DNA from 3 places in the Streptomyces sp. NPDC006435 genome. Region 3 is predicted to be linked to each of the others. Evidence: riboswitches for the same ligand, from Rfam matches in the RefSeq annotation. Region 3 holds a riboswitch; each other region holds the start of a gene.

Region 1 (9,616 bases), on a different contig from region 3:
GGAGGCCCCCGCCTGGCGGGAACGGACGTCGTCCATCTGCGACGGAGTCTCATCGACCAGATCATCGTCTTCGCGGGGGAGATCGAGCCGTCCGCCTCCTGAGCCGGCGGACCGGACGAGTTCAGGCTCGCCTCCTGCGAAGAGGGCCACGCCCTGGTCACGGAGGAGCTCTCCACCTGGCTGCTCGACCGGCTCCCGCAGCGGGCGGACGGCTCTTCGAGCGGGCGGGCGCCGCGGGCAAAAGCACCGGGAGACCGGGAACGGCGTAGGCCCCCGGACCAGATGGTCCGGGGGCCTACGCGGCACAGCTGTGCGGGAACTGCCGATCCGTCAGGATCAGAAGTCCATGTCACCGCCCGGCATGCCGCCCGGGGCGGCCGCGGCGGCCTTCTCCGGCTTGTCGGCGATGACGGCCTCGGTGGTGAGGAACAGCGCGGCGATGGACGCGGCGTTCTGCAGGGCGGAGCGCGTGACCTTCGCCGGGTCGAGGATGCCCTCGGCGATCATGTCGACGTACTCGCCGGTCGCGGCGTTCAGACCGTGGCCGACGGCCAGGTTGCGCACCTTCTCGACGACGACGCCGCCCTCGAGACCACCGTTGACGGCGATCTGCTTCAGCGGGGCCTCCAGGGCCAGCTTCACGGCGTTGGCGCCGGTCGCCTCGTCACCCGAGAGCTCCAGCTTCTCGAAGACGGCCGAGGCCTGGAGCAGAGCCACGCCACCACCGGCGACGATGCCCTCCTCGACGGCGGCCTTGGCGTTGCGCACCGCGTCCTCGATGCGGTGCTTGCGCTCCTTGAGCTCGACCTCGGTCGCGGCACCGGCCTTGATGACGGCCACGCCGCCGGCCAGCTTCGCGAGGCGCTCCTGGAGCTTCTCGCGGTCGTAGTCCGAGTCGCTGTTCTCGATCTCGGCGCGGATCTGGTTGACGCGGCCCTGGACCTGGTCGCTGTCACCGGCACCGTCGACGATCGTCGTCTCGTCCTTGGTGATGACGACCTTGCGGGCGCGGCCGAGCAGGTCGAGACCGGCGTTCTCCAGCTTGAGGCCGACCTCCTCGGAGATGACGGTGCCACCGGTGAGGATGGCGATGTCGCCGAGCATGGCCTTGCGGCGGTCACCGAAGCCCGGGGCCTTGACGGCGACGGACTTGAAGGTGCCACGGATCTTGTTGACGACCAGGGTCGACAGGGCCTCGCCCTCGACGTCCTCGGCGATGATCAGCAGCGGCTTGCCGGACTGCATGACCTTCTCCAGCAGCGGAAGGAGGTCCTTCACGTTGCTGACCTTGGAGTTCACGATCAGGATGTACGGGTCGTCGAGGGACGACTCCATGCGCTCCATGTCGGTGGCGAAGTACGCCGAGATGTAGCCCTTGTCGAAGCGCATGCCCTCGGTGAGCTCAAGCTCCAGACCGAAGGTCTGGGACTCCTCGACGGTGATGACGCCTTCCTTGCCGACCTTGTCCATGGCCTCGGCGATGAGCTCGCCGATCTGGGTGTCGGCGGCGGAGATGGAGGCCGTGGAAGCGATCTGCTCCTTGGTCTCGACATCCTTCGCCTGCTCCAGGAGGGCGGCGGAGACGGCCTCGACGGCCTTCTCGATACCCCGCTTGAGGGCCATCGGGTTGGCACCCGCGGCGACGTTGCGCAGACCCTCGCGGACGAGCGCCTGGGCCAGAACGGTGGCGGTGGTCGTACCGTCGCCGGCGACGTCGTCCGTCTTCTTGGCGACCTCCTTGACCAGCTCCGCACCGATCTTCTCGTACGGGTCCTCCAGCTCGATCTCCTTGGCGATGGAAACACCATCGTTGGTGATCGTGGGGGCGCCCCACTTCTTCTCAAGGACGACGTTGCGACCCTTGGGGCCAAGGGTGACCTTGACGGCGTCGGCGAGCTGGTTCATGCCGCGCTCGAGACCGCGCCGGGCCTCCTCGTCGAACGCGATGATCTTGGCCATGTGAAGTGGTCCTCCCGGACAGGGGTGGATTTCTCCGGACCGGGAGGCGCCCGCGACGGACGGCCTGCGTGACCGGTGGTTCCTTGCCCCGCCGGCCTGCGGGCCTCACCGGCCCGATCCAAGTTCTGTCACTCTCACCTGGAGAGTGCTAACGCCAATAATTAGCACTCGCCCCTGGAGAGTGCAAGCGCCTTCGGAGAAGGCTCGACGAGGGGTGGCGGTCGGGTGACGGGAGGGCGCAAGCGCCCCTCTCCGGTCGCGGACGACGTCAGCCACCCCGGGACGGCGCCGGGGCGGCACGCCGGAACGCGCGGAGGTCCGTACCCCTGGGGGGTACGGACCTCCGTGCGTGAGTGGTGTCGTTGGCCGACCGCGCCGTACTCAGCCGACGGCGAGCTTGACCATGTCCGCCTGGGGCCCCTTCTGGCCCTGCGAGATCTCGAACTCAACTCGCTGACCCTCTTCGAGGGTGCGGTACCCGTCCATCTGGATCGCGCTGTAGTGGACGAAAACATCCGCACCACCGTCGACCGCGATGAAGCCGTACCCCTTCTCCGCGTTGAACCACTTGACGGTGCCCTGAGCCATGCCTAACTCCCCTATTACTGGCCCTTGCGCGGGGCCGCACTTCGCGGTCCCGGGTCAGAACCCACCCTCCGACAGGAGAGGGTGCGTGCGCCGGAACGCGTCGACCGCGGCTGAATGTATCTGCCCAACTGCCCTCTGCAACAGGTCAATCGGACGAGAATTCTCGACAGCGCCGAACGCCCGAATATGCGGAATTCATGAGATTCCAGGGCAAGTCGGGCCAGACAAAGGTGACTTATGGCGCAAGGAGTTCGAGCACTTTGGCTGCATCTTGTCGCGACGCGGCGCATTCTCATATGCGGGCGGTACGGGCAGCTGGGGGGACTTCCCACACTCTACCGCGCTCAACCATGCAGAATTGCCCCCTCCGTTTCAAACCCGGAGAGGTTTGAAACCGGAGAGGGCAATTCCGTTCGGGTGATTCGGCGTGCGGCCCGACGAGCCGTCAGCAGCCGCCCGCGACGGCCGGGATGATCGAGATGCCGGCGCCGTCCGGCGTGGCCGTCTCCAGACCGCTCTCGAAGCGCACGTCGTCGTCGTTGACGTAGACGTTCACGAAGCGGCGCAGCTTGCCCTGGTCGTCCAGGACGCGGGCGGCGATGCCCGGGTGGTCCTTCTCCAGGGACTCGATGACCTGGGAGAGGGTCGCGCCCTCCGCCGGGACCTCGGCCCGGCCGCCCGTGTAGGTGCGGAGAATGGTGGGGATGCGGACGTTCACGCTCATGATCGGGTGCCCTTCCTGAAGTCTCGGGTGGTCAGCTGGTGGCGAGGCCCGCGGCGCGGAACGCGTCCAGGCTGGGGCGGATCGTCGCGGTCGCCTGCGAGGTGGCGGCCACCGCGTCGAGGGTCTTGAGGCCGTCGCCCGTGTTGAGGACGACGGTGGTCAGCGTCGGGTCGATGACACCGGCCTCGATGAGCTTCTTCGTCACGCCGACCGTCACCCCGCCCGCCGTCTCCGCGAAGATCCCCTCGGTGCGGGCCAGCAGCTTGATGGCGTCGACCACCTGCTCGTCGTCCACGTCCTCCACCGCGCCACCGGTGCGACGGGCGATGTCCAGGACGTACGGGCCGTCGGCCGGGTTGCCGATGGCGAGGGACTTGGCGATGGTGTTCGGCTTCTGCGGCCGCACGACGTCGTGACCGGCCTTGAAGGCGGCGGAGACCGGGGAGCAGCCCTCGGCCTGGGCGCCGAAGATCTTGTACGGCTTGTCCTCGACCAGGCCCAGCTTGATCAGCTCGCGCAACCCCTTGTCGATCTTCGTGAGCTGGGAGCCGGACGCGATCGGGATGACGATCTGGTCGGGCAGCCGCCAGCCGAGCTGCTCGCAGATCTCGTACGCCAGGGTCTTGGAGCCCTCGCCGTAGTACGGGCGGAGGTTGACGTTGACGAAGCCCCAGCCCTCGCCGAGCGGGTCGCCGATGAGCTCCGAGCAGAAGCGGTTGACGTCGTCGTAGTTGCCCTCGATGCCGACCAGCTCACCGCCGTACACCGCGGCCATGACGACCTTGCCCTGCTCCAGGTCGTGCGGGATGAACACGCAGGAGCGGAAGCCCGCGCGGGCGGCGGCGGCGCCCACCGCACCGGCGAGGTTGCCGGTGGAGGAGCAGGACAGGGTGGTGAAGCCGAAGGCGCGGGCGGCCTCGACGGCGATCGCGACGACCCGGTCCTTGAAGGAGTGCGTCGGGTTGCCGGAGTCGTCCTTGACGTACAGGCCGCCGGTGACGCCCAGCTCGCGGGCGAGGTTGTCGGCCTTGACCAGCTTGGTGAAGCCGGGGTTGATGTTGGGCTTGTCCGCGACGTCCGCGGGGACCGGCAGCAGCGGCGCGTAGCGCCAGATGTTGTTCGGGCCCGCCTCGATGCGCTTCCTCAGCTCGTCGGGGGAACCGCTCGGCAGGTCGTACGCCACTTCGAGCGGCCCGAAACAGGAGGCGCAGGCGAAGATGGGGCCGAGGTCGAAGCGCTCGCCGCACTCGCGGCAGGAAAGCGCCGCGGCGGGGCCGAGGTCGACGGAGGATTCGGTGTTCGCTGCAACAGTCTGCACAGCCATGATGGCGGAGGCCCTTTCTCCTCATCTTCCTTGTGACGCACTTCGCCACAAGACGGAATTGGCACCTTCCCCACCGTGTCCTCGCGGCCGGCAGGAGGGTTGCCGGGACTTCAACGGGCCGTTCCCTCAGTCCCTCTGGATGAGCTCTTTGGCACCGGATCTTCGATCCGGGCGTTTATTGGCAGATGGACCCCGACATGCGACGGTCATCCGCGTTGTTCAAGACTGTAACCGAAGCACCAGGCTGTCGAGACAGCAGTCCGAACCGCGAGATGGATCACATAACAGGGAGTATCGACCGTGCTGGAAGAGGTCGAACGCTGGCTGGCCGGGCGTTCCTGGTCGGCCGCCGACCGTCCGTTGGAGCGTCTGCTGGCCGCCAAGGCCGCGGACCCGCGCCGCGGGAGCGTGAGCGTGGTGCTGCCCGCGCTCGACGAGGAGGCGACGGTCGGCGACATCGTCACGACGATCCGGCGCGAGCTGATGGAGAAGGTCCATCTGGTGGACGAGCTCGTGGTGATCGACTCCGGTTCCACGGACGCCACCTCCCGGGTGGCCCGGGAGGCCGGCGCCCGGGTGGTGCACCGCGACTCGATACTCCCCCGGATACCCGCCGTGCCCGGCAAGGGCGAGGTGCTGTGGCGGTCCCTCCTGGTCACCGGCGGCGACATCGTCTGCTTCGTCGACGCCGACCTGAAGGACTTCTCGGCCGACTTCGTCTCCGGCATCGTCGGCCCGCTGCTGACCGACCCGGACGTGCAGTTCGTGAAGGCGATGTACGACCGCCCCTTCGGGGACGGCACCGGCGGGGCGGCGGCCCAGGGCGGCCGGGTGACCGAGCTGGTGGCCCGCCCGCTGCTGAATCTGCACTGGCCGCAGCTGGCCGGTTTCGTCCAGCCGCTGGGCGGCGAGTACGCCGTGCGCCGCTCCCTGCTCGAACAGCTGCCGTTCCCCGTCGGCTACGGGGTGGAGCTGGGGCTGCTGGTCGACGCGCTGCACACGGTGGGGCTGGACGCGCTGGCCCAGGTGGACGTGGGAGTGCGCAGGCACCGGCACCAGGACGGGCAGGCGCTGGGCCGGATGGCGGCAGCGATCTACCGGACCGCTCAACTGCGCCTGTCACGGGGCCACTTGGTGCGCCCCGCGCTCACCCAGTTCGAGCGGGGCCCGGACGGCTTCGTGCCGCGCACCCACGCCGTGGACACCGAGGAGCGGCCCCCGATGCGCGAGATCGAGGAGTACGTTTCGCGCCGCGCGGCCTGAACCGGCCCGACTTCGCACGTTTGGGCGGTTCGTGATCGGGCTAGATTCCGCAACATGGCCTCCGACCACGAAGCCCAGTCCCCTGCCCGTTCTCCTGCCCGGCCCTCCGCCCAGGTTCTCGTCGCCTCCAACCGCGGCCCGGTGTCGTACACCCTGGAAACGGACGGGTCGCTCGACGCGAGACGGGGCGGCGGGGGCCTGGTCTCCGGGCTGAGCGCCGTCGAGGACAAGCTGTGGGTGTGCGCCGCGCTCGGCGACGGGGACCGGGAGGCGGTCCGGCGCGGGGTCGGCGAGCCGGGCGTGCGGATGCTCGACATCGACGCGGACGTCCACGCGGACGCGTACAACGGCATCGCGAACTCGGTGCTCTGGTTCGTCCACCACATGCTGTACCAGACGCCGCTGGAGCCGGTCTTCGACGCGGGGTTCCGGCAGCAGTGGGCCTCGTTCGAGACCTACAACCGGGCCTTCGCCGAGGCGCTCGCCGAGGAGGCCGGGCCGGGCGCGGCGGTGCTGGTGCAGGACTACCACCTGGCGCTGGTGCCCGGCATGCTCCGCACGCTCCGCCCCGACCTGCGGATCGGGCACTTCTCGCACACCCCGTGGGCGCCCGTCGACTACTTCCGGCTGCTGCCCGACGACATCGCCGAGCAGTTGCTGCGCGGCATCCTGGGCGCGGACCGGGCCGCCTTCCTGACCCGGCGCTGGGCCGACGCGTTCGTCGACTGCTGCACCCGGATCGTGGGCGGCACCGGCCGGACCGAGGTCGGGGTGCACGGCCTCGGCGCGGACGCGGACTTCCTGCGTCGCCGCGCGCACGAGGCGGACGTGGACGAGCGGATGGCGGCACTGCGCGAGCAGGCCGGCCCCGGCCGGAGGACGATCGTACGGGTGGACCGGACGGAGCTCTCCAAGAACATCGTGCGCGGCCTGCTCGCCTACCGGGCGCTCCTCGACGACCGCCCCGAGTGGCGCGAGCGGGTGGTCCACGTGGCGTTCGCGTACCCCTCCCGGCAGGACCTCGCGGTGTACCGGGACTACACGGACGAGGTACGGCGGGTCGCCGACGAGATCAACACCGCGTACGGCACGGCGGGCTGGACTCCGGTGGTGCTGCACGTCAAGGACGACTTCGCCCGCTCGCTCGCCGCGTACCGGCTGGCCGACGTGGCACTCGTCAACCCGATCCGCGACGGCATGAACCTGGTCGCCAAGGAGATCCCGGTGGTCTCCGACCACGGCTGCGCGCTGGTGCTGTCGCGGGAGGCGGGGGCGTACGAGGAACTGGGCGGCGACGCGGTGGTGGTGAACCCGTACGACGTCTCCGCGACGGCGGCGGCGCTGCACGAGGCGCTGACGATGGCGGAGGACGAGCGGGCCGCGCGCACGGAACGGCTGGCCGCGGCGGCGGTCGCGCTGCCGCCGCAGCAGTGGTTCCTGGACCAGTTGGACGCGTTGCGGCGGGGCTGAGGGCCGGTACCGCAGGGCCGCCCCGGTCGGGCGGTCCTCGGCCATGTGGCCCCGGTCGTGCGGCGGCCCCGGGCGGTCCTCGGTCGTGCGGCCCCGGGCGGCTCAGATGTGTTCGGCCAGGGCCGCCAGGAAACCGACGACCGCGGCCGGGCCAATGCTCGGACGAGAACATCCTGACACCGGATGGGGACGACTGCAGCGGTCCCACCCATGTAGTCCCAAATCTCAGCCCCGCACTACTCGGGCCCGCCCCCTGGTCCGGAAACCGAGGGCGTGCCGGTAGATCTCCGGAAGACGGTATCGTCCATCGTTGTCCCTGGCCAAGGCTCCAGCCTCCTCCAGCTGCACGATGCCATTAGCATCGAGGCCCACGGCTTCCGCCTCGAAGGGCATCACCACCTCATCAGCCCTGGAGCCGACGGACCGCAGCAGATTCCCAAGGCTCGGGTTCTCCTGTTGCAATTCCTTCAGCTTCTCAGCACTGCAACGCACCAGAGCCATGCGCAGTGCGGACGGACTGAGCAACCGGTCCGGCCAGTCCTCATCGTTCATGGACAGCTCTGCTGCGTCTCGGAGAAAGCGAACGACGTCACGGGCCTGTACTTGCTCGTTGAAGTCGGCCAGGGCAGCAGGAACCCACCGTTCGGTCCATGCCTCCCGTGAGTTGTCCCGGCCGAGCTTCGCACCCCAAACTGGAATCAGGGCTTGGACCACGGCGTCAGGCGCCATCAGGGCCAATTCCTCTTCTGGCTGGTGTACCGCTCCGGCCGTGGTCGCCACCCAAAGAGCAAGACGCAATGCTTCGTGCGCGTCCCAGCGCAGTTCATAGGGGTCGTACCGATCAAGGAACTGACCAACGTTCTGACGCAGCGAGTACCGGACCAGATCTTTGCGGGCAAAGATCACCAGCCCGAGTCGCCGACTGCGCATCATACGGAACCAGTCCGGAACATCCGTGAACAAGGTACGCAGTGCCATGCGCTTGGCCTGCGCATCGGATTCAAGGTCCTGGAAGAAGTCCTCCAGCCCGTCAAACACGAAGAGGACAGGCTTTGAGAGGTTGCGATGCAGTAGCACTTCCTCCGCGTTCGCTTCCAGCGCACCGGGTCCATCGGCTGCCACAGCCATACATTGCAGCCAGGTCGAACGCCAGAATCGCTGATCCTCACGGCGTTCGCTGTCCAGCGCGTCCTGGAGAAGCGAGCGGATGTCGTCCGGACGTGCACCCTGCCCCCCGGCCGAACGGTCCCGTAGTGCCTGCGGGCCTTCGGACGAGGCGCCGGAACCGTACTGGTCCATGTTTCCAGGGTCAAGGACTGGCACTACTGGCGCGTCGGCCTGTACCGATTCCTGTGCGTGCTCGGCGAAGGCAGCCCATCGGGCCGCCGCACACAGTCGTGCGTAGGTAAAGGTCTTTCCCGCACCCTTCGCTCCAACGACGACCGTAACCGGCAGGCTCGTACGGTGGTCGCCCACCAACCTGCGAAGAGGCTCCGTTGACAAGAACCCGAGGCCGCTGTCAAGACCGCTTCGTTCCGCGAAGACCAGGGAACGTGCTCTTTTATGAAGTGCCCCCCTGCGCTCTTCCAAACTGCCTTCGCTCTCTGAAAGGGGCCCACCGTCCAGAGGGGGCACCGGAAGTTCCGGAACCAGCTTCCCCACCAGTTCACTCACACCGCATCGCCGTACGACATCGATCACGTCGTCCCAGCTCCGGGGCAGTGCGAGCAGCTCTTCACGGAACGGGCTGAGTAGCGGCTCCGCCCGGACTAGTGAGTCGACATCACCAGTATCGAGTCCATCGGCGTCACCGCTTTCCAGGCCTTGCGACTGTTCCTGATACCTGGCGGTGAAGCATTCCAGCGACGCCGCCAGGCGTGCCTTGGCTTGCTCGGCCTCCGCTGTGTGCGCATCAAGTCGGTACTGGGTCACGACGGCTGCCGGGGCCGGATCCGTCCCCTCCAGAGAAGGAGCCTTGTTCCCGAGCTGGCAGATGAGTTGCTCTGTCCCTTCCAGAGACTGGCTGCTCAGTGTCGTAACGAATACGCGCTGTATCCGCGGGTCCAGCAATACAGGTGCGGACAGCTCAGAGGCACCAGCACGCAGGTCGACGAGAACGGTATCCAGGCCCGCCTCTGCAGCAAGTTCCGCCAGCGACTCGGTCAGAAAGTACGCGGGACGGTCCTTCGTGATCAGGTGAGCGGGCTCGATACGAGGCGGCCCCAGCCGAAGTCTCCTGCTGGCCGGCAGGACGACCAGGGACCCTCCCTCGCGATGACGTGCCACCT
Region 2 (9,616 bases), on a different contig from region 3:
CCGAGATCGCCGTGTGCACCCGGTTCAACATCCTTCTGGACAAGGCCGGATCCCGGCTGGAGTCGGCGGGCATTCCCGTCGTGAAGGTCAAGAACGATCCGGGAACGGCGAACGAGGGCGTACGGCTGGCGACGATGCACGCCATGAAGGGACTGGAGTTCCGCTGCGTCGCGGTCGTCGGCGTGGCGGAGGGCGCGGTTCCCTTCATGCGCGAGATCACCCCGGAGGACGTGGACCGGCTCCAGCACGAATCGGACATGCTGCGGGAGCGGTGCGTGCTGTTCGTCGCGTGCACCCGTGCCCGCGAAGCGCTCCACGTGTCCTGGAGCGGGAACCCCAGCCCCTTCCTGCCCGCCGAGCAGCCCTGACCTCTCCCGTCAGGCCCTCCCGAGCCTTTCCCGTCGGGCTCATCGGTCCCGGCCGGTCCGGCCCTTGCCTCTGTCCTTGTCCTTGTCCCTGTCTTCGTCCTTGTCCGCGGGTGGTTCGGTAGTCCCGGGGGGCGGGGGCAGCAGGGCACCGCTGGTGAGACCGGACCGTGCCAGCGAGGCCGCGTGCTCGCCGAGTTCCGCCAGGCGTCCGATGCGCTCCTCGAACTCCGACAGGGCCCGGAAGGCGGCGCCGTACCGTCGCTGCTCGTCGATGGCCATCCGGGGGATCCGGGAACCGCGGGGGTCGACGCGGAACGTGCCGCTGGCGCTGGTCGAACGGCGGTTGTTGGCGGCACTGCGGAGGAACCCGTTCAGGTAGTCGGTGTCCAGCTGCGTGCTGGTCGACACCGCCGAGTCCTCCGTCGTCTCCACCAGCCCGGCGCGTGCCAGCTCCGAGACGCTGACCACCGCCCTGTCCCGGAGACTGCCCGCCCCGCCCTCGGAGAGCTGCGGCAACGAGCTGAGCAGCGCTCCCAGTTGCTCCTCGATCGCCGATCTCACCGCCTCGTACTCGGCGGTGAGATCGGCACGCCCGACGGACACATGGGCCGCGGGCGTCAGATCGACGACGTCGTCGAGCAGATCGATGCGGGCCACGTCGGCGGTCCGGCCCTCCGCCGGTTCCAGCGGCCCGTCGGGAGCGTTGGCGGTGAGGTCCGTCATGCGTACGGAATCGGTGATCCCGCCCGGCCCGTCGGGGCGTTTGAGCAGCCACAGATGAACGGGGAGGGCATGCGCGGAGGCCATGCCCGGCGGCAGCGCCACGACCTCGGTGAGCAGGCCGCGCCGTACGATCTCGGCCCGGATGCGCCGCCCCGCCCTGCGGTAGGCGACGGACGGCGGCATCACCACGACGACCCTGCCGCCCGGGGCCGTGTGGTGGTAGCAGTGCTGGAGCCAGGCGAGCTCGCTCTCAGCGCGCGACGGCACGCCGAACTCCCAGCGCGGGTCCAGGAGCAGGTCCTCCCGGCCCCAGTCGACGACCCCGACCGGCGGTTCGCACACCACCAGATCCGCCTCGAGTCCGTGCTGCCGGTCCGCGCGGAGGGAGTCGCCGGTGCTGATGGTGATGTCACGGACGCCGGTCACCTCCGCGCGGAGCCGCGCGAAGAGGGCGTTGGCCGGGTCGATCTCCTGACCGGTCAGGGACCGGGCCCCGGGGGAGAAGGCCAGCAGCAGGGAACCGATGCCGCAGGCGGGGTCGAAGACGTCACCGCGCTCCTCGCCGACGACGTGCCGGACGGCCCGGATGAGCCGTGGCGAGGTGATGCCGTCGGAACCTGCGCGGCCCGAGGACTCGGCGTACCGCGCCGTCAGCCCGGCCAGCAGCTCGGCCGGGGAACGCTCCTCGGCCAGCTCCTCCACCAGGGATCCGAGAGCGGAGTCCTCCCCGCTTCCCGACCCATGGCTCCCCGACTCCCGGCTTCCCGGCTCTCCGGCCGACCGCAGGAGGATCTCCGCGACGGCGGTGAGGCCGTGCACCATGTCCTCGCCGTGCGTCCCGCGCAGCTGTTGCCACAGGCGCACCTCGTCGGAGATCTCCTGGCCCTTGTGCTGTGCGGCGAGCCAGGCGCGCACCTCGGAGAGCGAGAAGAGCGGACTGCTGGTGCTGTCCGTCGCGGGTGCGGGGAAGTCGTCGTGCCGTCTGCGCCAGTTCGACACGGCGGCGCGGGTGACTCCCGCCAGGCGCCCGATCTCGGCGGCGGTGACGAGGGAATCCGCGGTGGGCGACACACCATCGCTCTTCATGAATCCAAGGTACACGGATGGCATCGGGAAGGACATGCACAGCTCGTTTGCGATGTAAACACACTTGCTGTCGCCGTGCGGATGCGGAGCGGAGGGGGAGCGGAGGGGGACGCGCCCCAACCGGTCGGTGAAAAGCGGGAGAACCCTGTCGGCCGGCGGTGGCCGGGTGCGCATCCGGTGGGACCTGCGACGCATGACTCCCGCGACACCCAGGTAGGTTGAGGGCATAGCTTGATCGCTTTCGCGTCCGGAGGTCCCCCATGAGTGAGCAGCAGCCGTCCGTCACCCCTCCCGTCACTCCGGTGTCGGAGCGGATCGACACCACCCGGCCTCATTCGGCCCGCTTCTGGAACTACTTCGTGGGCGGCAAGGACAACTACGAGGTCGACCGCGAGATAGGCGACCAGATCAAGGCGTTCTTCCCGGGGCTCGTCGACGTGGCGGTGGCGGGGCGGCAGTTCCTGCGGCGTTCGGTCAGCCACCTGGTGGAGGAGCGGGGCATCCGGCAGTTCCTGGACATCGGTACGGGGCTGCCCACCGCGGACAACACCCACCAGGTGGCCCAGGGCATCGTGCCCGAGGCGCGCATCGTGTACGTGGACAACGACCCGCTCGTGCTGACGCACGCCCGTGCGCTGCTGACCAGCTCGCCCGAAGGCGTCACCGACTACATCGACGCGGACTTCTACGAGCCGGACACCATCCTCGCCGAGGCCGAGAAGACGCTCGACTTCGACCGGCCCGTCGCCCTGATGCTGCTCGGCATCCTCGGTCACGCGGGCGACTTCGACCGGGCCCGCGAGGTGGTCGGCCGGCTGATGGCGGGACTGCCGTCCGGCAGCCACCTCGTGGTGTACGACGGGACGCGGACCAGCGAGGGCATGATCGCCGCCGAGAAGGCGTACATGGAGAGCGGCGCCGTTCCGTATTACGTCCGCGAACCCGACGAGATCGTCAGGCTCTTCGACGGGCTGCGGATCCTCGACCCCGGATTCGTCCGGCTCAGCGAGTGGCGGCCCGACGCCGACAGCGCGACCGTCCCCGCGGACGTCGACGCCTTCGGTGGGATCGGCGTCAAGGAGTGACCCGTACGGCACCGCCGGGGGCCACCTGCCCCGGCGGTGCCGCGCGGTCGTCCGGGTGACCGCTCATCGAGGTGGCCGGCAGGGGAACCGGCCGCCGACGGCATCACCACCAGCACCAGCACCAGCAGCAGGAGCAGCAACAGGACCGGGACCGACCACGACAACAGGGGGAACGCCGTATGACAGGGAACGAGTCCGGTGCGCGACCGACCGGTGCGCACCGCATCGACACCACCAGGCCGCATTCCGCACGGGTGTACGACTGGTTCCTCGGCGGGAAGGACAACTATCCCGTCGACGAGGAGCTCGGCAGGCAGATCGCCGCACTGTCGCCGGACACGAAGCGGATCGCACGCCACAACCGCTGGTTCATGCACCGTGCGATGCGCTGGCTCGCGGGGGAGGAAGGGATCCGGCAGTTCCTGGACATCGGTTCCGGCATCCCGACCGAGCCCAACCTGCACCAGATCGTCCAGGGCGCGGCGCCCGCCGCCCGGGTCGTGTACGTGGACAACGACCCGATCGTCCTGGCCCACGCCGAAGCCCTGCTGAGCGGCACGGGCGAAGGGGTGACGGCATATCTCGACGCCGATGCGCGGGAGCCGGACCGGATCCTGGAACTCGCCGCCGACGTGCTCGACCTCGACCGGCCCGTCGCGCTGTCCCTGATCGCCCTGCTGCACTTCGTCGAGGACGGCGGGAGCGAGGGGAACGGGCCGGGTGCCGGGGCGTACGAGCTGGTGGAACGGCTCATGGAGCGCCTCCCCGCCGGGAGTTGTCTCGTCCTGTCCCAGCTCACCGGTGACTTCGACCCCGAGAGCGTGGAGAAGGGGGTGGCCTCGTACGCGGCGGGCGGTGTGACGCTCGTACCGAGGTCGCACCGGGGCGTCAGCCGGTTCTTCGACGGGCTGGACGTGGTGGAACCCGGGGTCGTCCAGGTCGTCGACTGGCACCCGGAGCTCAACGTCGGCGAACTCCCGGTGGAGACCCGGCCCGTGCCCATCTACGGCGCGGTCGCCCGCAAGCCGTAGCAGCAGGCCCGTGAACGGTGGCGGTCGCCCGTGAGTCGTGGCGGCCGCCGGGCACGCATGCACCGGGAGCGGGTGCGCACGGGGTGGAGGAGCAGGGACGTGCGAGGGCGGGGAGGGGGCGTACGAGGAGCGGGCGCGTGCGGCGCTGCGGAGCACAACGGGAAGATGTCAAAAACGGTCATTGCTGATCGAATATGTGATGGCAATGCTCTCGATTACCCCCTAAAGACTTACCAAACTTCCCTATAGTGAAGCCGCGTTGATCAACCGATCGTCGTAACGAGCGAAGCCCTCGTCACAGGAGAACCCGTACGATGACGCCGCCCGCATCCGCCGTGCCCGAACACCCGGCCGCGACCGGCGAGACCACCGGCGGTGGCTGCCCGGTGCGCCCCGGCGGGTCCGCCGTCCCGCTCAGCGGACCCGAATTCCACACGGAACCCCACGTCGTCTACCGCGCCATGCGGAACGAGCACGGGCCCGTCGTGCCCGTGGAACTGCCCGGCGGGTTCCCGGCCTGGCTCGTCGTCGGCTATCGCGAACTCCACCAGGTCACCAGCGACGGCGAGTTGTTCCCCCGGGACGTCGGGCTGTGGAACCAGTGGGGGAACGTCCCGGACGACTGGCCGCTGTTACCCATGGTCGGCCGGCCGATGCCGTCCATCTACTTCACCGCCGGGGCCGAACACCGGCGCCACGCCGCGATGGTGGGACACGCGCTGGAGGAGGTCGAGCACTTCGAACTCCGCCAGGACTGCGAGGAACTGGCGGACCGTCTCGTCGACGGCTTCTGCGAACGCGGCACGGCGGACCTGATCACCGACTTCGCCGTACCGCTCCCGGTACTCGTCCTCGCCCGGCTGGTCGGCTTCCCCGACGAGGACGGGGCGCAGATCGCCGAGGTGCTCAGGGACCTGGCCGACGGCGGACCGGGCGCGCAGGAGGCCCATCTGCGGTTCGGGGAGCACATGGGGCGCCTGCTCGCGGCCCGCCGTGCCGTGCCCGGCAAGGACGTGGCCTCCCGGATGCTCGCGTACCCCGGCGAGTTCACCGACGAGGAGTACGTGCTCGACCTGATGGCCATCACGGCCGCCGGACACCTCACCACCGCCGACTGGATCGGCAACTCGCTGCGCCTGATGCTCACCGACGACGAGTTCGCCGTGGCGCTCTCCGGCGGGCGGCACAGCGTCGCCGAAGCCATGAACGAGGTGCTCTGGGAGGAGTGCCCGACGCAGATCCTCGCCGGCCGCTGGGCGGCGCGCGACACCAGGCTGGGGGAGCGGAGCATCCGCGCCGGGGACATGCTGCTCCTCGGGCTGGGCGCCGCCAACACCGACCCGCACATCCGGCAGCACCTCTCGACCGCGGGAGGACCGTCGGGCCGCGGCGGCAACGCCGCGCACATGGCGTTCAGCCACGGCGAGTACCGCTGCCCCTTCCCCGCGCAGGAGATAGCCGAGATCATCGCCCGCACCGGGATCGAGGTGCTGCTCGACCGGCTGCCCGACCTGGAACTGTCCGTTCCCGCACGGGAATTGGTCCGACGACAGTCCGCCTTCCTGCGGGGGATGACCGCGCTGCCCGTCCGGTTCTCCCCCGTACGATCGACAGGAGACTTCCTTTGAACTGTCCGCACGCCGCCCGAGAAGACGCTTCGAACGGCCCGGTCCTGGTCGTCGACCCGCTGGTGAAGGACCTCGACGGCGAGACGGCACGCCTGCGCGACGCCGGTCCGCTCGCCAGGATCGAACTGCTCGGCGTACCGGCCCTGACCGTCACCCGGCACTCCCTGGCCCGCCAACTGCTCGTCGACCCACGGCTGGTGAAGGACATCGATGTCTGGGGCCTCTGGCAGCGCGGGGAGGTCACGCACGACTGGCCGCTGATCGGCATGATCGACGCCGGGCGCTCCATGTTCACCGTGGACGGCGCGGAACACCGGCGGCTGCGGACCAAGACCTCCCAGGCGCTCACCCCGCGCCGGCTGGAGGAGATACGCCCGGAGATAGAGAAGTTCACCGAGGAACTGCTCGACGCCCTCGCCGAGCACGGCGAGCGCAGCGAGGACGGGGTGGTCGACCTCAAGTCCGTGTTCGCACAGCCGCTGCCCATGCGGGTCGTCGGCATGCTGATGGGCGTGGACGAGGCCGAACACCCCATGCTGATGAAGCGGTACAAGGCGTTCTTCTCCATGCTCACGCCGCAGGAGGAGCGCCTGGCGCTGCTGGCCGAACTGGACGTTTTTTACACCGACCTCGTGCGCGAGAAGACCGTGCGGCCGACCGACGACCTCACCAGCGCGCTCATCCTGGCCGAGGAGGGCGGCGAACCGCTCACCGAGGAGGAGGTGGTGGGCAACCTCAAGGCGATGGTGGCGGCCGGTCACGAGACCACCATCGGACTGATCCTGAACGCCGTGCGGGCCCTGCTCACCCACCCCGACCAGCTGCGCAAGGTGCTCGACGGCGAGATCCCGTGGGAGACGGTGATCGAGGAGACCCTGCGCTGGGACACCCCCACCACCCATCTGCTGATGCGGTTCGCCACCGAGGACATCCAGGTGGGCGACGACGTGATCCCGAAGGGCGAGGGCGTGGTGATCTCCTACCGCGCCATCGGCCGCGACACCGAGCAGCACGGGGCGGACGCCGACGCGTTCGACGTCACCCGGCCGACGCCGATCCGGCACATGACCTTCGGCCACGGGCCGCACATCTGCCCCGGCGCGGCGCTCTCCCGCGTCGAGGCCGGCATCGCCCTGCCCGCGCTGTTCGAGCGTTTTCCCGCACTGCGGGCGGCCGTCCCGGACGAGGAGATCAGCAAACTGCCGGTGATGACGCAGAACGACATGGCGGCCTTCCCGGTCCTGCTGCACGGCTGACGGCCGACGGCCGACGGGTGGGTGGACGGCGGGTGGCGCGAGGAGGCCGGTGCCCTCGCCGGTACGGGCCCTGACCACCCGTCGGGCGGCACCGTCCGTGGGATACAGTCCTGGTGGGTCATGAGTTCCAGTGCGCAGCCCCGGCTGACTGGACGGCACCCCGCTCCGCTGCGGGTGCTCCGGGTGAGGACCTGCCCCGTGCGCGGCGTGCGGGGAACAGCGGACCGTCGGGGCAGAGCACCTGAGGTCCATGATCTCGGGAAGGCGAGAACCCATGCTCCCCCACCTCATCCCCGACGACGGCTGCTCCGGCCACGGTCCCGGTCACCACGTCCACTGGATCCACGCCAAGAAGTGCCACCAGGAGCCCGGCCAGGCCGTGGAGCTCCTGCTCACCTCGGGCGACGTCGCCGCCGACGGCTGGATCGGGCTGCGCCCCGCCTTCGACCACTCCGGGGAACTGCCGAAGGTGTGGACGCACGCCCCGGTGACCCTGACGGAACTGCTCGCCGGGCACCGCGGCCGCGTGTTCTGGCTGCCGAGGTGGCACGCCCTGAAGCTGGTGGACTCCGCAGGCCGTGCCACGGCGCTGGTCAACGTGGGTTTCGAGGGCGGCCCGCTGTGCGCGACGAGTACCCCCGACCCGCGGCGGACCGTCGGCGGCACGACCTACGGCCTGTAGCCGCAGGTCGGCCCGCCGTGCCCATGGCCGTCCGTCAGCCCACCGCGTCCGCGAGGGCGCGGTCCGCGGCGGCGCTCGACTCCTGCCACAGGGTGGTGATCGGCTCCCACACATGGACGCCCCCGGGCATGCCCACGGTGGCCCCGCTGAAGGTGACGCCCAGGTGGGAGGGGTCGGCCGCCACGGAGAGACTGTCGACGACACGGCCCTCGGAGGTCGCCGGGTCCGCGGTGCGGACGGCGGCGTAGGCCCGCTCGCCCGCGGAGAGCGTGTAGGGACCGCTCTCCGCGGGCGGCACGGTCTGGGCGGAGCCGTCCAGCCCCCTGAAGGTGATCGTCGGGATCCGGTCCACCACACATGCCCGGTTGCCGTGGTTGGTGACGTCGACACGGGCGACGTTCCGCTGTCCGCCGGGTGCGGCGTGCACGTCGAGGGCCTTCTCCTGGCATGTCGCGAGACGGCTCATCGTTCCGGCGGACGCGGTGCCGGCCGTCACCGACATCGCGGTGCCGGTCAGCGCCAGGGCTGCCGCGACGGAGAGGACGGGGGTGAGGGCGGAGCGGAGGCGCATGGTGTTTCTCCCGTTGGATCGACAGCCTGCGGATACGGCCTGACGGCCATGTGGGCCGGTACGGCCGACATGGACAGTGTGGACCGAATGACATGATCCCCGCGACAGATCGGACATATCGGTTCGGTATATCCGGTGCGCGGATGGTGCGCGGGCGGTGTGCGGATGACGCGCGGATGGTTCCCGGGCTGCGTCCGGGGCGGTGCGCGGGACGGCCGGCCGATTCCTTCCGGCCCGTTTCGGGCCGGGGCCACTTCGGGGGGATCCATGCGGCCCGGCGCCGATGACGGACGGCGCCCTCGCGTCGGGGCGGCCCTCGCGGGGCCCGGTCCCGGGTCCCGAGGGCCGCCCCGTGCCGTCACCGTGCCCGGAGCGTCGCCAGCACCTCCCGGTCCGGCTGCAGGGTCAGGCTCGGTACGGGGTCGATGGTGCCCGGGTCCACGTCCAGTTCGAAGCGGCGTGCCAGCACGGCCAGGATCAGCACCGCCTCGACCATCGCGAACCGGGTGCCCAGGCAGACCCGGGGGCCGCCGCCGAAGGGGAACCAGGCGTACTCCGCGATGTCGTCGCCCTCCTCGGGGTCCCAGCGCTCGGGGCGGAACTCCTCCGGCCCGGGGAACCACCGCGCGTCGCGGTGCGTCACCCACTGGCTGCTCCACACCCGGGTGCCCTGCGGCACCGGGACGCCGCCGATCCGCGCCCCCTCCTTGGCGACGCCGGTGACCAGCCAGATCGTCGGATAGAGCCGCAGCGTCTCCTTGACCACGGACTGGGTGTACGTCAGCCGGGAGTAGTCGTCGAACCCCGGCTCCCGGTCGCCGAGGACCCGGTCCAGTTCCTCGGTGAGCGCGGCGCGCGCCCGCGGGTTGCGGGACAGCAGGTACCAGGCCCACACCAGTGTGGAGCTGGTCGTCTCGTGCCCGCCGATGTACAGGGTGACCGTCTCGTCCCGGATCTCCCGGTCCGTGAGGTGCGCGCCCGTCTCGTCGATCGCGGTCAGCAGTCGGCTCAGCAGGTCGGGGCGCTCGTCCCCGCCGTCGCGGTGGCGGGCGACGACCCGGGCCACCTCGGCGTCGATGACCGCCGCGGCCTTCTTGATCCGGGCCCGGCCCGGCGTCGGCACCCAGTCCGGCAGCAGCGCGCCGATCCCGGCGAACTCCTTGCCGATCTCCTGCTGTGCCACGTC
Region 3 (9,616 bases):
GCGGTTCTCGCGGTCTACCCGTTCATCGAGTCCTGGATCACCGGGGACAAGCGCGAGCACCACATCCTGGACCGCCCGCGCAACGCCCCGACCCGGACGGCCTTCGGCGTCGCCTGGATCACCGAGTACGTCGTCGTCTTCATCGGCGGTGGCAACGACCTGTGGGCCACGCACTTCCACCTGTCGATCAACGCCATCTCGTGGTTCGTCCGGATCTTCATCTTCGCGGGCCCGATCATCGCGTTCATCGTCACCAGGCGGATCTGCCTCGGCCTCCAGCGCCGCGACAAGGAGAAGGTGCTGCACGGACGCGAGTCCGGCATCATCAAGCGCCTGCCGCACGGTGAGTTCGTCGAGATCCACGAGCCGCTCGGCCCCGAGCAGCTGCACACGCTCACCGCGCACGAGCAGTACAAGCCGGTCGAGATCGGCCCGACGGTCGACGAGAACGGTGTCGAGCGCAAGGTGTCGGCGCTGGAGAAGCTGCGCGCCCGGCTCAGCAAGGGCTACTACGGCGAGGACAACCAGATCGCCAAGCCCACCGTCGAGGAGTACAAGGAGATCACCAGCGGCCACGGTCACCACTGATCGCCTGAACTGATCGCCACGGCAGGAGCCCCGTCCATGCGTTGGACGGGGCTCTTCGCCGTCCTCTTCCGATCGATAGGGTGGAGACGATCCTTTTACCGACTGTGGACCCCGGGAGCGGACCATGAACGTTGTGACCCCGATCGGCGGCGACAGCGTGGCGGACCGTTCCTGGCCCGGCGTGCTGAACCCCCTGCTGCGCGGCGAGAACCTCACCGCGGACGACACCGCCTGGGCGATGAACCGCATCATGAGCGGCGAGGCGACCGATGTGCAGACCGCCGGGTTCGCGGTGGCGCTGCGGGCCAAGGGCGAGACCATCGACGAGGTGACCGGCCTGGTGCGGGCGATGTACGAGCACGCCCACACCATCGAGGTGCCCGGCCGCACGGTCGACATCGTCGGCACCGGCGGCGACCTCGCCAAGACGGTCAACATCTCCACCATGTCGGCGATCGTCATCGCCGGCACCGGGGCCAAGGTCGTCAAGCACGGCAACCGCGCCTCGTCCTCGGCGAGCGGCGCCTCCGACGTACTGGAGAAGCTCGGCGTCAACCTGGACCTCTCCGCCCAGCGGGTCGTCGAGGTCGCCGAGGAGGCGGGCATCACCTTCTGCTTCGCGGTGCGCTTCCACCCCGCCCTGCGCCACGCGGCCAGGGCCCGCAAGGAGCTCGGCGCGCCGACCACGTTCAACATCCTCGGTCCGCTCACCAACCCGGCCCGGGTGCGTTCCCAGGCCATCGGCGTGGCCGACCCGAAGATGGCGCCCATCGTCGCCGGGGTGCTCGCCGAGCGCGGGAACTCCTCGCTGGTCTTCCGCGGCGACGACGGCCTGGACGAGCTGACGACGACCGCGACCTCGCGGGTCTGGGTGGTGCGGGACGGAGCCGTCCGCGAGGAGGCGTTCGACCCGCGCGACGTCGGTCTGGAGCTGGTGCCCGTGGAGGCGCTGCGCGGCGCGGACGCCTCGTACAACGCCGATGTGGCCCGCCGGCTGCTGGCGGGCGAGCGGGGGCCGGTGCGCGATGCCGTGCTGCTCAACTCGGCGGCGGCCCTGACGGCGCTGGACCCGACGGACGGCACGCTGAACGAGCAGCTCGCCGCCGGGATGGCGAAGGCGGCCGAGTCCATCGACTCGGGCGCGGCGGCGCGGACGCTGGAGCGCTGGGTGGCTGCCAGCAACGCCTGACAGCCCGCCGGGCGGGCATCGGCAGGTCCCGGCAGGCTTTCGAACGGGCGGAGAAGTGACGCAGGGCGCAGTCCGGATCCTGGACTGCGCCTTGCGCACGTCCGCGCGTATGGCAAGATGCTGGACAGGTCATGAGTGACAGCGACTACGGCCCCGGCCCGCTGTCCGGCAACCCTCCGTCCGTGGCGGGGTGCCCCGGGTGAAGACCAGGCCGTGGGCAGCGAGGTCCGCGGCAAGCGCGGGCCCCTCGGCATCTGTGAATGCCAACCCCCGGGGTCCTGGTCCCTAGGGAGCCTCTTGTGAGCACGCGAATGCGATAGGGCCGGCCGGCCCTCTTCCGCACACCCTTTTTCTCTTTCCGCCGCACTGCCGCGTGTCCGCCGGTGCGCGCTCTTCGCCTGCCTCTTACGGGAGTTCGCCATGTCTGTCCCCACCGCCGCCATCGACGAGTCGGTTTGTGCCCCCCTGCCCGTTCTGGGGGAGGATGTGACGGTTCCGCTGGTCACCGGCGGTGAAGTCGCCTACGCCGCCCTCGACTACGCCGCCAGCGCGCCCGCCCTGCGGCGCGTCTGGGACGACGTCGCCGCGTACGCCCCGTACTACGGCAGCGTCCACCGCGGCGCCGGCTACCTCTCCCAGCTCTCCACGGACCTCTTCGAGAACAGCCGCGCCACCGTCGCGGAGTTCCTCGGCTGCCGCGCGGACGACCAGGTGGTCTTCACCCGCTCGACCACCGACTCGCTGAACCTGCTGGCCGCGGCGCTCCCCGCCGACTGCCAGGTCTTCGTCTTCGAGACCGAGCACCACGCCTCGCTGCTGCCGTGGCGCGACGCGCGGGTGACCTACCTGAACGCCCCGCGCACCCCGGCCCAGGCCGTCGAGACGTTGGAGCGGGCCCTGGCCGCGCGTGACCCCTACGGTCCCGCGCTGGTCTGCGTCACCGGCGCCTCCAACGTCACCGGCGAGCTGTGGCCGGTCGGGGAGCTGGCGGCAGCCGCGCACGCGCACGGCGCCCGGATCGTGCTGGACGCCGCGCAGCTCGCCCCGCACCACCCCGTCGACATCGCCGAGCTGGACGTCGACTGGGTCGCCTTCTCCGGGCACAAGCTGTACGCGCCCTTCGGTTCCGGCGTGCTCGCCGGCCGGGCCGACTGGCTGCGGGAGGCCGAGCCCTACCTGGCCGGCGGCGGCGCCTCGCGCAAGGTCGCCCGCCGCACCGACGGCGGGGTGGACGTCGAGTGGCACACCACGGCCGCCCGGCACGAGGCCGGTTCCCCCAACGTCATCGGCGCGTACTCCATCGCCTCCGCCTGCAAGGCGCTGAAGGAGGCGGGCTTCGACACGCTGGTCGCCCGAGAGCAGCGCCTCGTCGCCGCGGTCCGGGCCGGTCTCGCGGGGATTCCCCAGGTCAAGGTGCTCTCGCTGTTCGGCGACGACGCCCCGCGGGTCGGCGTGATCTCCTTCGTGGTGGAGGGCTGGAACAGCTCGCACTTCGCCGCCGCGCTCTCCGCCGAGTACGGCATCGGGGTCCGCGACGGACTGTTCTGCGCCCACCCCCTGGTCCGCACCCTGCTGGGCAGCGACCCGCAGGAGGTCGGCGAGTGCGGCGCGCCCGAGGCCGAGCCGGGCGAGCGCTCCTTGAACGCGATCCGGGTGAGCTTCGGGGCCGGTACGCCGGACGAGCACATCGAGCGCTTCGTCCGCGCGGTCGAGGAGCTGGTGCGCGAGGGCGCCCAGTGGAAGTACCGCACCGAGGACGGCCGTTGCGTCCCGGACCGGGGCACCGCGCAGCACTGACCGGCACACAGCACTTCGGCGGGGTACGGGCGGCTTCCGCCCGTACCCCGCCGAAGTGTCACGTGGCGGTGATCCCCGCCTACGCGTCGAGCCCGATGGCGAAGGCCGCCTCCAGGTCGTGCTGCGAGTAGGTGCGGAACGCCACGTGGGTGTCGGTGGCCTCGACGCCGGGGATCCGGCTGATCCGGCCCGGGATGATGTCCGCCAGATCGTCGTGCTTGGCCACCCGGACCATGGCGATCAGGTCGTACGTACCGGTGACCGAGAAGACCTCGCTGACGCTGTCCAGCGCGGCGATGGACTCGGCGATCTCGGGAATCCGGTCCACGCTGGTTTTGATGAGCACGATCGCGGTGATCACGGCTGACGTTCTCCCTCGGTGGCCGCGGCTGGTGCCTTCACTCTATCCGTACGCCGGTAACGCCCCCAGGCGTAGAGGAAGCCGAGGGCGAAGCCCACCACATGGGCCAGATAGGCGACCCCGGGCCCTCCGCTGCCCGCGCCCTGGACCGCGAGCCACTGCAGGACGAACCAGAACACCAGCACGATCCAGGCCGGGAAGCGCAGCGGCAGGAAGAAGAGGAACGGGAACAGACTGGTCACCCGGGCCCTGGGGAACAGGTACAGGAACGCCCCGAGCACCGCCGAGATCGCCCCCGAGGCGCCGACGAGCGTCTGGTCGGACGTGGCGTGCGCGGCCGCGTAGGCGACCAGGGCGAGGTAGCCGCAGATGACGTAGAAGAAGGTGAACCCGATACGGCCCATGCGCTCCTCGGTCATTGCCCCGAACACGTACAGGAAGAGCATGTTGCCGAGCAGGTGCACCCAGCTGCCGTGCACGAAGAGGGCGGTGAGCGGGGTGAGCAGGACCCGCGCCGGGCCGTCCCACAGCTCGTTCGGGATCACGCCCCAGTGCTCGAAGTAGCCGGCCTGGGCGGCCAGCCGGGCGTCGGCGCCGCCGGGCACCGGGTTGAGGCCGGACAGCGGACTGATCACGAAGACCAGCGAGCACGCCGCGATCAGGGCGTGGGTCATCGGCGATCCGCCCAGGGCGACCGTCCGCAGGAATCCGCCGGCCGACCTGTCGGTCACAGTGCGCCGATCGATCATGAACAGAGCATGACGCAAGCGGAGGGAACGGGACAGACCGCCTCGCCGTGTCGGGCGGACGCGGCGAGGCCGTAGGGTTGCGGCAGGACATCCGCAGTTCGACGGCGCACCGCGAGATCCTTGAAGCAGCAGCACGAGGCTCGACGAAAGAGGACGCAACGATGACGACGGTTCCCCAGCCGACCGACGGGACCCGCTGGCGCTGCACGCTCTGCGGAAATCTCACCCGCTTCGACGTGACGCGCTCCTCGAAGGTCGTCGAATACGTCCATCTCGACCTGGCCGGTGAGGCCAGCGTCGAGGAACGGGAGGTGGTCAGTGAGACCATCGAGTCGGTCCGCTGCCGTTGGTGCAACGCGGTGGATCAGATCGAACTGGTGGACAGGCCGGGTGCCGACTCCTGACGGAGCCGCGCCCACAGACAATTTGGGGTGACGGATCGTGGAGCAGCCCGCTGATGGCGCCGAGGCGGCCGAGGCGGCCGACGACGCCGTCGAGGCGCTCGACCGACCGCTGCCCGAAGGCGTACGACGAAGGGTCGTGGCGCTGGTCTCGGACGCCTTCGGCGGGCTGACGGTCGGCGAACTGCCGGCCCAGCTGAGGCAGTACGCCCGGTTCACCCCGACCCGGCGCGCCAAGTTCGCCGGGAACGCGATGGCCGCCGCCCTGGAGGGCGACGCCCTGTTCCGGCAGCGCATCGGCGAACGGCTCAAGGAGGGGCAGCCCGAACTGGCCGCCGCCCTGGAGTCCGGTGCGCCGCCGGCCGCCGCCGACCCGGTCGACGTGGCCGCCGCGGCCTATGTGCTGCGTCCGGCGGGCTGGGTGAAGCTGGTCGCCGCCGCCGGCGAGGAGGCCCAGCGGGCGGACGCCGAGCGGGCCGACGAGGAGAGCCGCCGCGAGCTGGAGCGGCTGCGCGAGGAGCTCTCCCGGGCCCGCGCCCAGACGAAGAGCGAGACGGAACGGCTGCGCGGCGAGCTGGACGCGGCCCGCAAGGAGGCCGAGTCCCTCCAGCGCAAGCTGCGCAGCGCCGTCAACGAGGTCAAGCGGGGCGAGGCCGCGCTGCGCCGCAGCCGGGCCGAGACCGAAGCCGTGCGGTCCGAGACGGCGGCCCAGGTCTCCGCGGCCGAGAGCGAGAGCCGTCGGCTCAAGGCCCGGCTCGGGGAGGCCGAGGCGGCCGTCGAGGCGGGCCGCCGGGCCGCCAGGGAGGGCCGCTCGGTCGAGGACATGCGGCTGCGGCTGCTGCTGGACACGGTGCTCGACGCGGCGAGCGGACTCCGTCGCGAACTGGCCCTGCCGCCCTCCTCGATCCGTCCCGCGGACGGTGTCGACGCGGTCGAGCCGGGCCGGATGTCGCCCAAGGACATCGCGGCCAGGGCCCTTTCGGAGACCGACCCGGCCCTGCTGGACCAGCTGCTCGCGCTGCCGCAGGCGCATCTGATCATCGACGGCTACAACGTCACCAAGACCGGCTATCCGCAGCTCCCGCTGGAGAAGCAGCGGTTGCGGCTGCTGGGCGGGCTCTCGATGCTCGCCGCGCAGACCGGCGCCGAGGTGACCTGCGTCTTCGACGGGGCCGAACTGGCCGCCCCGGTACTGCTCGCACCGCCGCGCGGGGTCCGGGTGCTGTTCAGCAAGCCCGGGGTGACCGCCGACGAGCTCATCCGTCAACTGGCGCGCGCCGAACCCCCGGGCAGGCCCGTCGTGGTGGTCTCCACCGACCGCGAGGTCGCCGACGGGGTGGCGAAGGCGGGCGCCAGGCCCGTTGCGTCCGTCTTGCTCCTGAAGCGCCTTTCGCGCGTCTAGTCGCGCTTGTCGGTACTCGGCGGATATCAGGGAACGGTCCGTCAAGTCGCCGCTACACCCCGTGTGATGTGGGTAAAGAAGTGCCTCCCGGGGTGAGAATTTTCCGGCGAGGATTTGAACTGATCACAAGATGGTCACTAGGGTCGGCCTTCGAACCTTCGCACGGTTGATCACCCATCCGGGGTGACGGCGAAGGAACCGCCGAGTCCGTGACGTGCACGGAGCCGGGGATTCACCTCCCCCACAGCCCGGTAGGCGGCTCGAGGAAGAAGGAGCTCGCCTCCGTGGCGTCCCACCGTCGTCCCAAGCAGCCGAGCCGCGCCCGTGTGACCGTGCTCACCGCGACCGCCGCCGCGGCCGTGGCCCTGTCCTCCCAGGCCGCCCAGGCAGACCCCAAGCCCTCCAAGAGCGAGGTCAAGGCGAAGGTCGACAAGCTCAACCACGAGGCCGGAACGGCCAACGAGCAGTACAACGGCGCCAAGGAGAAGCAGAAGAAGCTCGAGAAGGAAGTCGGCGCGCTCCAGGACAAGGTGGCCCGCGGCCAGCAGGAGATCAACAACCTGCGCAACGGCCTCGGTTCGCTCGCCGCCGCGCAGTACCGCTCCGGTGGCATAGACCCGTCGGTCCAGCTCTTCCTCTCGTCCAACCCGGACACCTACCTCGACGAGGCCTCGGCGCTCGACCAGCTGACGGCCAAGCAGACCGAGACGCTCCAGAAGATCCAGGAGAAGCAGCGCTCCCTCGCGCAGAAGCGCAAGGAGGCCCAGGACAAGCTGGGCGACCTCGCGGACATCCGCGAGACGCTCGGGGCGAAGAAGAAGAAGCTTCAGGACAAGCTCTCCGAGGCGCAGCGCCTGTACAACACGCTGACCGCCGCCGAGAAGGCGAAGTTCCGCGAGCAGGAGCAGCGCGCCAGCCGCGACGCCGGCGACCGGGTCGATCTGGGCAAGGAGGTCCCCGCCTCCTCCTGGGGCGCCGCCGCCCTGAGCGCCGCCTCCTCCAAGGTGGGCAAGCCGTACGTCCGCGGCGGCACCGGCCCCGACGCCTTCGACTGCTCCGGGCTGACCCAGTGGGCCTACGCCCAGGCCAACGTCCAGATCTCCCGGGTCACGTACACCCAGATCAACGACGGGGTCCACATCGGGCGCAGCGCGCTGAAGCCGGGCGACCTGGTCTTCTTCAACAACACCTCGCACGTGGCGCTCTACGCGGGCAACGGCACCGTCCTGCACGCCCCGTACCCGGGCACGTTCGTCCGTTACGAGTCGATGAGCACCATCGGCAGCTTCCAGTTCGGTGTGCGCGTCGGCTGACGCGCCCGAACGGGCGAATTCCCGCGCCCCCGTGAACGGCCCGCCCCGCCGGAGACCACAGGTCACCGGCGGGGCGCCGTCGTTTCCGCCGTCCGGTCGCCCGGCACGGTCTTTGTCCGCTCCGTGACCGTCCGACTACTGTCTGTCTGCTGTGCGGCTCCCGCTCGTCGGTCCGCCCGTCCGGGCGGCAGGGGCCGCACGCGTCTGCGCAGCGCGGAGGGGAGTGCGGGGTCCTGTGGTGTCCCATCGCCGTTCCACACAGTCCGGTATCGGCCCGGGGGTCCGGGCCACGGTCCTGTCGGCCGCCGCGGCGACCGCGGCCGCCACGCTCGGCGCGAGCGGCGCGCACGCCGAACCGCAGGACACGCCCCGGACCGCCGAGGCCCGCGTGGACCGGCTGTACGGCGAGGCGGAGCGCGCCACCGAGCAGTACAACGCGGCCGGTGAGAACGCCGAGCGGCTGCGCGGCGAGTTCGACCGGGCCCGGGACCGGGCGGCCCGCGGTCAGGAGCGGGTCAACCGGATGCGCACCGTGGTCGGTTCGGCGGCGAGCGCGCAGTACCGCTCCGGCGGCATCGACCCCTCGGTCGCGCTGCTGCTCTCCTCGGACCCGGACGGCTACCTCGACCGGGCGGCCGTGCTGGAGCGGGTGACCGGCCGTCAGGCCGAGGAACTGCAGGAGCTGCTGCGGGCCCGGCGGGACCTGGACCAGATCCGGGCGGAGGCCGGGCACGCGCTGGCCGAGCTGGAGCACAACCGGGCGGCCGCCGCCCGCCACAAGCGCACCGTCGAGCGCAAACTCGCCGAGGCCCGGCGGATCCTGGGCGCGATGCCCGCCGCCGACCGGGCCGGCTTCGAGCGGGCCTCGCGCTCCGGGCGGGACGGGGCGCTCCCCGGCCTCCCCGGACTCGCCGACCTGCCGGCCGGTTCCGCGCGGGCGGCCGTCGCCGTCCTGGCGGTGCAGCAGGCGCTGGGCCGCCCGTACGTCTGGGGGGCCAACGGACCCGACGGGTTCGACTGCTCCGGGCTGATGCAGTGGGCATACGCCCGCGCCGGGGTCGCCCTGCCGCGCACCTCGCAGGCCCAGCGGTACGCCGGGCGCATGGTGCCGCTCTCCGAGGCCCGCCCCGGCGACCTGGTCGTCTACCGCGCGGACGCGAGCCACGTCGCGATGTACGTCGGCAACGGCCAGGTGATCCACGCCCCGTACCCCGGCGCCCCGGTCCGCTACGACCCGGTCGGCATGATGCCGGTCTCGTCGGTCACCCGCGTCTGACCGTACCCTCGGTCGGGTGACCGACAGGCGGGTACGCGACCGGGGACGGCGCACGGCGGGGGCACTGCTCGCCGGGCTGCTCCTGCTCTCCGGCTGCGCGGACCCCGACGACACGGCCGCCCCGGAAGCCACCGCCCGCGCCGTCCGCGCCGCCCTGGAGCGCAGGGCGCAGGCCGTGCTCGACCACGACCCGGACGGCTACCTGGCCGTGACCGACCCGCGCGCCACCGCCCTGCGCGCGGCCCAGCGCCGGGAGCTGGCCAACCTCGCGGACGTGCCGCTGGCCTCGTGGACGTACCGGCTCCGCGGCGTGACCGGGCGGGGCGCAGACCGGGCCGTCGCGGACGTCCAGCTGCGCTACCGGATCGAGGGGTACGACGCGGCCCCGGTCCTCGACGACCGGGTGCTCGACCTGAGACGGGACCGGGCGGACGGCCGCTGGTACATCTCCGGGGACCGGCCGGCGAACGGGGACGGCGGCGCGCAGCTCTGGCAGCAGGGCGACGTCCGGGTGGTGTCCGGCAGCCGCAGCCTCGTCCT

The links. A riboswitch is a leader RNA that binds a small molecule or an ion and turns the genes downstream of it on or off. The one in region 3 is predicted to bind S-adenosylmethionine.
Region 1: it holds a riboswitch for S-adenosylmethionine, as region 3 does, so the genes downstream of both, thrC (threonine synthase) here and ABZZ04_RS12715 (aminotransferase class V-fold PLP-dependent enzyme) in region 3, are expected to answer to the same signal.
Region 2: it holds a riboswitch for S-adenosylmethionine, as region 3 does, so the genes downstream of both, ABZZ04_RS27385 (hypothetical protein) here and ABZZ04_RS12715 (aminotransferase class V-fold PLP-dependent enzyme) in region 3, are expected to answer to the same signal.

Annotation. Positions count from the first base shown of each region.
Region 1 is NZ_JBEXPY010000002.1:330,459-340,074, forward strand. Features, by position in the region: gene ABZZ04_RS03750 (nuclear transport factor 2 family protein) at 1-102, shown strand, start outside; gene groL (chaperonin GroEL) at 337-1,959, opposite strand; gene ABZZ04_RS03760 (cold-shock protein) at 2,341-2,547, opposite strand; gene ABZZ04_RS03765 (ubiquitin-like small modifier protein 1) at 2,993-3,271, opposite strand; gene thrC (threonine synthase) at 3,303-4,595, opposite strand; SAM riboswitch class I at 4,614-4,741, opposite strand; gene ABZZ04_RS03775 (glucosyl-3-phosphoglycerate synthase) at 4,896-5,858, shown strand; gene ABZZ04_RS03780 (trehalose-6-phosphate synthase) at 5,913-7,328, shown strand; gene ABZZ04_RS03785 (AAA family ATPase) at 7,554-9,616, opposite strand, start outside.
Region 2 is NZ_JBEXPY010000032.1:27,409-37,024, forward strand. Features, by position in the region: gene ABZZ04_RS27355 (UvrD-helicase domain-containing protein) at 1-368, shown strand, start outside; gene ABZZ04_RS27360 (N-6 DNA methylase) at 408-2,177, opposite strand; gene ABZZ04_RS27365 (SAM-dependent methyltransferase) at 2,438-3,262, shown strand; gene ABZZ04_RS27370 (SAM-dependent methyltransferase) at 3,442-4,293, shown strand; gene ABZZ04_RS27375 (cytochrome P450) at 4,608-5,921, shown strand; gene ABZZ04_RS27380 (cytochrome P450) at 5,918-7,177, shown strand; SAM riboswitch class IV at 7,294-7,403, shown strand; gene ABZZ04_RS27385 (hypothetical protein) at 7,452-7,859, shown strand; gene ABZZ04_RS27390 (DUF4232 domain-containing protein) at 7,894-8,430, opposite strand; gene ABZZ04_RS27395 (cytochrome P450) at 8,789-9,616, opposite strand, start outside.
Region 3 is NZ_JBEXPY010000009.1:105,159-114,774, forward strand. Features, by position in the region: gene ABZZ04_RS12705 (cytochrome bc complex cytochrome b subunit) at 1-588, shown strand, start outside; gene trpD (anthranilate phosphoribosyltransferase) at 713-1,777, shown strand; SAM riboswitch class IV at 1,905-2,022, shown strand; gene ABZZ04_RS12715 (aminotransferase class V-fold PLP-dependent enzyme) at 2,198-3,574, shown strand; gene ABZZ04_RS12720 (Lrp/AsnC ligand binding domain-containing protein) at 3,654-3,935, opposite strand; gene ABZZ04_RS12725 (rhomboid family intramembrane serine protease) at 3,932-4,684, opposite strand; gene ABZZ04_RS12730 (hypothetical protein) at 4,846-5,088, shown strand; gene ABZZ04_RS12735 (NYN domain-containing protein) at 5,126-6,487, shown strand; gene ABZZ04_RS12740 (NlpC/P60 family protein) at 6,772-7,800, shown strand; gene ABZZ04_RS12745 (NlpC/P60 family protein) at 8,036-9,076, shown strand; gene ABZZ04_RS12750 (hypothetical protein) at 9,093-9,616, shown strand, end outside.